2 regions of the Paenibacillus sp. FSL H7-0323 genome follow, and region 1 is predicted to be linked to the other one. Evidence: predicted binding sites of a transcription regulator. Region 1 holds the regulator's gene; the other holds the start of a gene.
The links. Region 1 encodes LexA, which represses DNA repair genes until DNA is damaged. Its sites were predicted from a motif close to CGAACATATGTTCG; they were not measured.
Positions count from the first base shown of each region.

Region 2: addB (helicase-exonuclease AddAB subunit AddB) is a predicted target of LexA. The motif match lies at 3,028-3,041, and genes of this name have one in related genera.

Region 1 covers NZ_JBBODB010000001.1:1,829,512-1,834,475, forward strand. The annotation lists gene MHH89_RS08390 (DUF896 domain-containing protein) at 1-119, opposite strand, end outside; gene MHH89_RS08395 (LysM peptidoglycan-binding domain-containing protein) at 229-642, opposite strand; gene lexA (transcriptional repressor LexA) at 894-1,520, shown strand; gene MHH89_RS08405 (L,D-transpeptidase) at 1,699-2,037, shown strand; gene MHH89_RS08410 (hypothetical protein) at 2,188-2,568, shown strand; gene MHH89_RS08415 (hypothetical protein) at 2,791-3,369, shown strand; gene MHH89_RS08420 (methyltransferase domain-containing protein) at 3,370-4,146, opposite strand; gene MHH89_RS08425 (MBL fold metallo-hydrolase) at 4,184-4,964, opposite strand, start outside; gene MHH89_RS08430 (cupin domain-containing protein) at 4,959-4,964, opposite strand, start outside.
Region 2 covers NZ_JBBODB010000001.1:3,336,898-3,341,861, forward strand. The annotation lists gene addB (helicase-exonuclease AddAB subunit AddB) at 1-2,896, opposite strand, end outside; gene MHH89_RS15300 (class I SAM-dependent rRNA methyltransferase) at 3,655-4,964, opposite strand, start outside.

The DNA of each region.
Region 1 (4,964 bases):
TTCCCCAGGTAAATTTCACGAAGCTTGGCGCGTTCCGCCACTTCCTCTTGATTAAGGCCTACGCTCTTCTGTTTGCGTGCCAATTCGTTAATTCGCGCGACCAACTCATCAATATTCAATACTTTCCCTCCCCCTATAAATTAATTCTAACTCTGCCATGAGAAAAAGAGCTTGTCAAGGTCTACTCCCTGCAAGCTCTACTGGTCATTCTATTATGTTCTCAGAAAATTAATAAATAGGTAAAGTAAGTATGTCTCCAGCGTTAATTTGACTACTCTTAATCCCACTTGAACGTTTAATTCCTTCTATATAAACAACTGTCTTCATATCAGCTGGTTTATTCTTAAGGGCAATACTCCATAGTGTATCTCCACGTTCAACCACAATCCGCTTCTCTTCCTTCATTATAGTCGTCGATCCTGCAAATACATTTCCCACTACTGTTAGGCCAGATAATACTAGCACGAAAATCAATATTAACTTAATAAAGAAATCTTGACGGAACAACGAAATCATCCCTCCAAGCAAACGTTCCGTTATCTCTTTCACCTTAGCGGAATTACGGGCAACGTCATTATGTCCTATAGATTCAACCACTGGGGCCTTATCGTAGATGCTGCGGTATGTACTGTATTTTAGCATAATCATCATCCTCCAAACACTTGTTCTTACTTTCGAATTTATAATAACACGAACATGTGTTTTGTTCAATACTATTTCAGAACAATTGTTCTCTTTTTTTCGAGAGACTCAAACGGTTCATTTTATTATCATTCATCTACCATTTTTTAACTCTAGCAGATTAATATTTATAATAGTTAGAACTTATGTTTGTGCGAACGGTAGTTCTATGTTATAATTTTCCCAAACATTACTATATGGGGTTGATTCCAATGTCAAAGATTTCAAGTCGCCAGCTGGCGATCCTGGAATTTATACGAAGCGAAGTCCGCAGCAAGGGTTATCCACCTTCCGTCCGGGAAATTGGAGAAGCTGTTGGCCTTGCTTCCAGCTCCACAGTTCACGGTCATTTGGACCGGCTTGAGAAGAAGGGACTTATTCGTCGAGATCCAACGAAGCCACGTGCAATAGAATTACTAGGCCAAGAGGATTCAGAGAATGTTCACCAATTCGCGCAGACCATCTCACGGATTCCTGTCGTAGGTAAAGTTACCGCCGGGGTACCTATCACTGCTACAGAGAATATCGAAGACTACTTCCCACTTCCTACTCACTATGTAGGTGACAACAAAGTATTTATGCTGTCTGTCATGGGTGATAGTATGGTTGACGCAGGCATTATGAATGGTGACTATGTGATTGTTCGCCAACAACAAACAGCGGACAACGGAGATATCGTTGTAGCCATGACCGAAGAAGATGAAGCAACCGTTAAGACCTTTTACAAGGAACGTGATCATATACGGCTTCAGCCGGAGAATCCAGCTTATGAGCCGCTTCGCCTTAATCGCGTAACTATTCTCGGAAGAGTCATCGGATTGTTTCGAGATATCCACTAAGTATGCACTTCTAACATAAAAGGCTGTTCCGCATATGCGGAACAGCCTTTTTTCTACGTTTTTTTGCTTTTCCAACCACTTACGAACATTTGTTCCCAATGGCTAAAATGGCCATTTTCTATGAATAACCCTTTAGGCGTTCTGCTCATATCCTAATTAGAAAGGAGTGTTGCGTATAATGCCCAACTACCGAATTATTGTAGATCTGACCCAACGAATGTTATATCTTCTGGACAATGATATTGTGATTAGAGGTTACCCTGTCGGCATCGGTAAGATGTTAACCCAATCCCCAGTGGGTGAATTCACTATTATTAACAAACAACCCGACCCAGGGGGTCCCTTCGGTGTGTTTTGGATGGGACTGTCTAAACCACACTACGGAATTCATGGAAACAATGACCCTTCCTCCATTGGGAAAGAGGTGTCCCACGGCTGCATCCGGATGTACAACGAGGATGTGTTAGCACTCGCTGCTATTGTCCCTATAGGCACACGAGTAACGATAAGAAATTAAATTCGAATGGAGGCTCGGCAACCCCCAAATCACATTAAAAAATGGGGGTCATTACATAAGTAAGTATTTTTTCATTAGCATACTAGGAGTTTCGTGATTATATGTCGAATATTGTTAACAGGATTGCAAATTGAAAAGGATGTGTTTAGTTTGAATAATTCAAAAATTAGAACCCTCGTCGATTTTAAAGTCGATGCACTGGGTAAGCTGTCCGGTTTACTTTTAAATGATGAACAAGCTAGTGGAAAAAAAGTGAATTTGCTCACCTCTTTTGGCAGCATTCAGGGAATCGTCTCTCCAACCGTCTCCAACAAAGAGGATGTATTTGATTTAAAATCTTTGATGGATGATGTAATTGTAGACGAATACATATCTTATTTGGGAGCAGAACACCCTGATAAAAATTTCAGCTATAACTTTGTTGTCCTCAATGACGTTACTGTAAGACCTTATGCTAGTTATGGGACTCCGATCGAATACAAACAGCTGATTGTTTATACCGATCATATCACTGCCTTCAATTTTCTATAGGTTTTCATAATCATCTTAAAAAGCACCCTTGCAGCAACCCCCAATTTTGCATCATTTGCAGAATCGGAAGGTTTCTCTGGGTGCTTTTTTTGGGTTAATCGTGAAGCCGATCCTATAATTCCACGAATTTCCCTTTTAAAAGATACTAGTGGAGATCATTCAGGCATATCTTTCAATAAGCAACAATTTGAGTCTAATGAGATAACTAGGAGGTGTGATTATATGCTGATTATCTTGATGTACTTATTTGCTATTTTAGGAGTTGTTTTAATTCTAAGTGCCGCCATTATAAAATTGAAAACGCTATCTGCTTCATCTGAAATTTCTAAGCTAGTTAATGCGACCTCATCTTTTAACATCAGCTTCACCAAAACATTCATTCCCCCCAATCAATCTCACTTGATTGCACTTAACGAGCCTAATAAAAAATTGGCAATCGGTACCAAAAATCCGAAGAGTAACAAAAAAGCAGTAGCAAAGCTATACTCTTTTGATAATGTAATGGGATCCGAGATTGTGGTTAACGCACTCACCCTTTCAAAAGTCTCCAAAAGACATCAAAACAGCAAAACTACTGCAACAAGTGCAGATATTAACGTCCTTAAGGAAGCTGATGAAGAAGCTAATGTGATTGAAGAGCTTACGCTTAAAATATATATGAACAGCAAAGAAACGCCTGTGTATTGTATCTCCTTCTTGCCGGGTTTATTGCCTATTCAACAATCCGACAACCAGTACAAGGAAGCTTACTCCCAAGTACAACAATTACATGCACTGTTCAGGTCAATCGTATCTGAATAATTAAGTTGTTTTTTGCGCAATAAGATGTGTGAAAATAGCAACGTCCTTGTATGGAGATAAACTGCTTAACTTAAGCTCTAGCTCCACCATTTCTACATGCCATTGCTCATCCATTTTTATTTCATTATCCACAATATATCCGTAGATATTATGTATTCCGTATATACTTCTAATCTCATAACCACACTCCGCGAGCCATTCCACTAATTGATCTTTTGTATAGATGGTAATGTCTGTTTGAATAATGCCGCTATATTCCTGCGTGTTTCCAATACTGTCTATAGCCCCCATAGGATCTTTATTCATAACGGCTTTTTTCATCACTTTTGCCACTGGATTATGAGTTATAAGAGAAAGCATTCCGTTTTCATTTTGTTTTTTACTAATGTCCATTAACAATTGTTTTGGATCATCGAGATATTCAAGCACATTATGGCAAAAAATCCAGTCATATCCGTCCGCTAATACATCTGCATCTTGTAGCGTTGCCGATCTAAAGGCTATGTTAAGACCGTCTTTACATGCAGACTCTTGCGCAATGACTATCATCTCTGGAGTCGGATCTATCCCTGTAACTGTATAACCTTTTTTTGCGAATTCACGACTGGTTATCCCAAAACCACAGCCGATATCTAAAATAGATTGAACCTCTTCAGAGCTGCAGTGATTGTCAATTTGCTGCCAAGCGGAATGATAAAACAATCTCCCCCAAGGCATTTTAATGTAGTTTAAATAAGAATCCATTGATCTAGCAAAAGCCTTTGATGTAGACGCCATATCGCCATACCCCCATTTGTTTTCGACATAAAAAAATCTAAAATTGCACACTAAACCCATCAAACTGGTGAATGCCCGTACCATGTGCCACTACCTTTTGCTCACGTAACTCACGAACCGCCTTTTTGACCTCTTGTAAAATAGATGGATCTAAACCCAGTGTATTATGAGAACCGAATACTTGGGTAACTCCTGGAATTTCCGTAATCTTTTCTAAGGAGGCCACTAAATCAACCGGACTAGTCGAAGGGTAAAAGGCATAGATTGGCGTAACGTCATACAATAAATCACCTGTAAACAGATATCCGTTGGCATGATCAAAAAGGCTGATATGACCTGGCGAATGACCTGGTGTGTGGTATATTTCTATTTTACGCCCGCCTATGTCGAGCACATCCCCTTCTTGTAAAAGAGCTGTTGGCTTCCCTTGAAAAGGTATGTAGGTGTTAGGATCAAAGGTTTCAGGAACAGGAAGGGTGATGTCCCGGCTCATATCTTTTCGAATCTGGGCAAGGGACAAGCCTTTTATTCCGTTAATCAGCCAATCCTCATCCGCTTTATGAACATAGATTGTCTCGAATTGCCCATGACTGCCAATATGATCTGCATGCACATGCGTAGTTATGACAGCGATAGGTAAATCCGTTAACTGATCCGTTATTCTTTTTATATTATCAATACCTAATCCCGTATCAATTAACGCGGCTTGTTTTTGCCCCAAGAGTAAAAAAGAATGCACCTTTTCCCAATGTCCATATTCACTGATTGCATAGGTGGTCGGATCAATTTCCGTTACTGTAAACCAACGATCTTTAATC
Region 2 (4,964 bases), 1.5 Mb from region 1:
TTACCCGCAGAAGAATACCGTTCTCTCCACGAGCCATGTCTACACGGTCAATCCGGCCAACGACCTCCATCACACAGCCATTCGGCAGCGTAATTCTTAAAGGCGGCAACTCCTTATCCGGTCCAAAATCCAGCTCCAGCCCTACTGGCTCAAAGCTGCCCCGGCGGGCGTGCTCGCCCAGAATCACAGAAGCACGTCCAACAATATTCTTAAGCTTACGGGAGATGTACCCGTAACGTTTGGAGCTCATTAGAATTTCACCCTGCAACATCGGAGATAGCCGTTCTACTGTCTCACTGGCCTCACGCCGACATTCATCCGGAGATAAGCTGCCCCAGCCCCGTCCCTCTTGTTTCAGTCTTATCGCCATATCACTTAGCGCAGCATGGAACAGCTGTCCAATATCAGGTGCTTGCAGCTTATATAACTGGCGCTCTTTCAGTCTTAGTCCGTAGGACGCAAAATGGGAAAATGAGCACGCAACAAATTTCTCCATCCGGGACACACTGCCCCGCAGTGTTGAGCCACCATACAATCTGAGGCTTGTGCCACGCTTTAGCTTCGTTCCCTCATTACGATAGAACAGTGAACTTAGCAAACGTTCCAGTTGAAATTTACGATCTTCGTTCTTAGTAAACCAGTTATACACATCCCACCATAGCTCCGGAATTTCTGTTCCTTGGCGCCACTGCCGCAGCTGCATAATCAATGCGCGAAGACTCTGTTCTGGTTGACCAATGAAACCGAGATGGATAGGATTTCCGACTTCTATAGGTAGTCCCGAAGGGGGAAGTGCTGACAAGCTGTGCTCTTGAACCCTTGGGAACATTCTATGCAAATGCCGGATAACCTCAGAGGGAAGGAGAGCTTTGCCCTCATCATCCGCTGTAGCGTAGCTAATCCAGAGCTTTCGGCTTCCTGTCGTTAGTGCATTATAGATCAGAAACCGCTCGTCCAGCAGTTTACGAGAAGCGCCGGGAGCAAGCTCCATTCCAGCATTCTCTAGTACGGAGCGTTCACCTTCCGAGAGAATTCCATCTTCCTTAAACTGCGCAGGCACAACACCTTCATTAAATCCAAGCAAAAAAGCGTATTTAACCCCCGTTGGGCGAGTCCGATCCATATTGCCGACCAATACTTGATCCAGTGCGGGCGGAACTAGTCCCATTTTAAGTTCAGCAAGACCTGTCTCTAGAACTCCAGTGAACACTTCAAACTCAAGTCTTTCATTGCCCATCATTTCTACTATCTGATCTAGAAGATCAAGTACCGCACCCCACAACTGGCTATGTTCCCTAGCCTTCTCGGGTTGGCCCTTCTCCATAGACTTAACACTGAGTTTCTCCAGCTTTCGTGCAACATCCGTCTCTTCAAGCAGCTTGTACAATGCCGTACAAAGTTCAAGACCGCTACGACTTTTCTGGATTCTTTTCTCAAAAGCAAATAATGGACCTGTTATACTAGCACGGCATCGTTCCATAGTAGCAAGCAGTTCATCATCCATCTGTCTGCCGCCTTCCAGCGACAAGCTAGGAATACCTTTCCAGGAGCGGCCATCTGTCCAGCGGTACCCCTGAATCCCACAAGCCAGCACATAGTTTTCTAAAGCATCCATATCATCACGCGTAATACTACCGTCTAGCGGAAGCAGAAGCTCCGTCTTTACGCAACGGAATACATCCTCATAACGCCAGCGACGACGCACTACATCCAATGCGGAACGTATAAACTCCACTAGCGGATGATGCAGCTCATTCACCTTCTGGTCCAGAAAAAATGGCACTCCATAATCTTGGAACAACGGCTGAACCAGCTGCTCGTAATCGCCAATATTGCGCATCAATACGGCCATTTCGCCATATTTTGCACCTTCATCCCGCGCCAGTCTAGTCATTTCGCGCAGGGCTCCCTCAACCTCTGCTCTGTGCGAAACTGCGGCGCCTATGGATATAGCCTCTCTTGCCAGTTCATCCGCACCTATCCAAGCCTTCCGGCGATCATATCCCCGTTCAAGGTGAGCAAGTACTGGACTTTCCTCAAAACGCGGAAGAACCGTTGGCTCCAACAGCTCGTCCCATACATCAATGCCCAGCTCTTCAGCAATTCCTCGCAGTTTAATGTAAGTAACCGCAGTTGGGTGAAACAATTCAAGCTCATTCAACTGATCTCCATAGGGGTAAGGACGATCAATTGTAAGCGAAACCGTCAGCCTCGAAGCTTGCTGCATCAATTCTCGAAGCACTACGAATTCCTGCGGAGTAAATCCATGGAACCCATCTACCCAAATCTCTGCCCCGCGAATGTAGGAGGAATCTGGAATATGCTCAGCCAGTTCTGCTAAACGATCCTCTTCATCGATATAAAGACGGGACATTTCCTTCTCTAAATCGCTAAATACCAGCTGCAAATCATCCAGCTTACCCTCAAGAATAGGACTTCTTGCAATAGCTCCTCGCATAGCGGACAGCTGTTCCTCTAAATCAGTGGAACCCAAACAGCAACGTTTCATCTCAGTGTGCAGTTGGTTCAGACGTTCCACAAAACCCGGTCTGTCTGCTGAGGCACCGAATAATTTCAGTTCCTCTTTGCGGCGACTGATGATTTTGTAAATTAACATTTTCTTACCTTCTTCACTGATTGGCAGACTTGCACTGCCACCAGTTTCCTGCTTCACACGATAGGCAAGCCGCGAAAAACTCAGTGTCTGCGCCCGAAGGCTTCCCTTCACATTCCCTACGGTCAGAAGCCCCCGTTCTGCTCCAAAAGAACCTTGCTCTGGCACAAGAATAATAATCGGCGCACCAAGCGGTTCCTTTTCTAAGGAAGAAGAGATAGATTCCCATATTTTTGTTGTCTTGCCACTGCCCGAGCGGCCTAGTAAAAAGGTTACCGGCATAAATGATAGACTCCTTCCGTAGCGGAGAAAATATATAGAATACAGGGTGAAATATCCACCCATTGATTACACTCCAATTAAAAAAGTTCAGTGATTCCTCGTCCCCTCAGTATATCATAACCACACTAATCGGAACATGTGTTTGCTAGTATTTTCTAATGTTTTACAAAGGATAAACAGCTATGAGTACAAATAAAAAAAGCAAACCTCCGGATTTTGGCGGCTTGCTTTTTAGAGTGTTTAGTTTGTTTTTAATGCCAGTTGTGCAACGTTAGATAGGAGCTGCCAATGTCGGAGCATAGGGTCAATGTTAGACTGTTGGCGTTCAGCGTTCAATACTCAACATTAGCACTCTACGCCGATCGTTTTGTAATCCGCATTCCGCATATCATAATTCAATAAGCATCATTCGTTGTTTACTATTTAGTATTCCGAATTTAACACTCAACATTTCGGCTAGGCTTGTTTCATTAATTACTTAGGGACCCAGGAGCCGTTATTCGTGGATTCAGTGCTGTTATGGCAACTTTTCGGACCCCACTGACGCTATTCTTCGAAAATGTGCTGCATTACGGGTGTTATTGGGGCAATAGCGCCTTTAGGGTCCGTAAGAATTCAATAATGGGCTGTTTACGCTAAATAGAGTCATCTGAGTCCATTGGCAACTCCTTGCCTTACAGTCGACTCACGGCCACCCTACGACCAGCCCTTTTATCTTATTTGTTACTTGGCACTGTAAACCTTTTTGACCTTCAGGCTTATTTTTTACTCCGTACTTCAAAAATCGCAAACTTCAGATAGTGCCCTTCGTTAACGCCAAGTATTTGTGGATGGTCTTTGCCTGCGGCCCGCCATTCTACAAGTCTCAACACCTTGCCAGCATCTTTAGCTGCATCGGCAATCGTTTCGAGGAACAGATCTGGCTGCATATGGTAAGAACAGCTTGCGGTAACCAAATAGCCGCCTTCGTTCACCAGCTTCATCCCGTGCAGATTGATATCCTTGTAACCACGGCAAGCGCCAGCTACTGCACTTTTGGTTTTGGCAAACGCCGGAGGGTCCAAGATGACTACATCCCAAGTTCTTCCTCCACCTGCCGTCATCGGCTTGGATGTGTCGGTTTTGGCTGTTTTGCCTCCGGATTTAGGATTTGTAGCAGCTGCTGCGGTATCTGTTCCACTGGCAACTGTCGCCCGTTCAGAACGTTCCTCTAGTCCTTTAACCTGATTCCGTAGATATGCAAAAGCATCATCCACTACGAATTCAACACGATCGCTAAAGCCGTTCAGCTCCACATTCACTTTGGCACTCTCAATGGCGTGTGCTGAAACGTCAAGGCAGGTTACTTTTTTCGCGCCATACTTGCAGGCATGCAGCGTGAAGCTGCCCGTATGCGAGAAGCATTCCAGCACTGTCGCACCGTCCCAATAAGGGAACGTTACATGTTTGCCGCTCTTATTAACTGGTAAGGTCTGTAGTGAACCATCCTCAGTTTCAATTTCCTGTAGCGTAATGCCGCTTCGTCCTCCCCAGCCTTTCATGAGCGGAGCAATGGAAGCTCTATTCTCACGTTGGTCAAAGAAGTAACCTGTCTTCTGGCCCTCTTCAATATCAACGACCAGCTTCAGGCCATTCTCGCTCACGGTTACATGCCTTGGACATTCCCCGTACAGCACACCCGTTGTCTGCTCCATACCTTCAAGCTCGCGCACACTAACATCACTGCGCTCATAGATTCCGCGCGGTGCCATAACCTGCACCAATGCTTCGACGATTTCTGCACGCCGCTTGTCCATTCCGAGGGTAAGCAGCTGCACAACCAAAATATCTCCGAATCGATCTACAATAAGCCCCGGCAAAAAGTCCGCTTCACCATAAACCAAGCGATAAGCATCCGCACCCGGAAGGAAACGATTTCTGTGTTGCAGACAATTCGCAAACCGTTCTGCAAAAAAGGCTGTATCCATGATCGCAAGGGGTCCCTGCGATACAATTCTTACCCGAATTTGTGACGCTGGATTGTAATATCCTACGGCCAAAAATCGGCCCTGATGATTAAGGACATCTA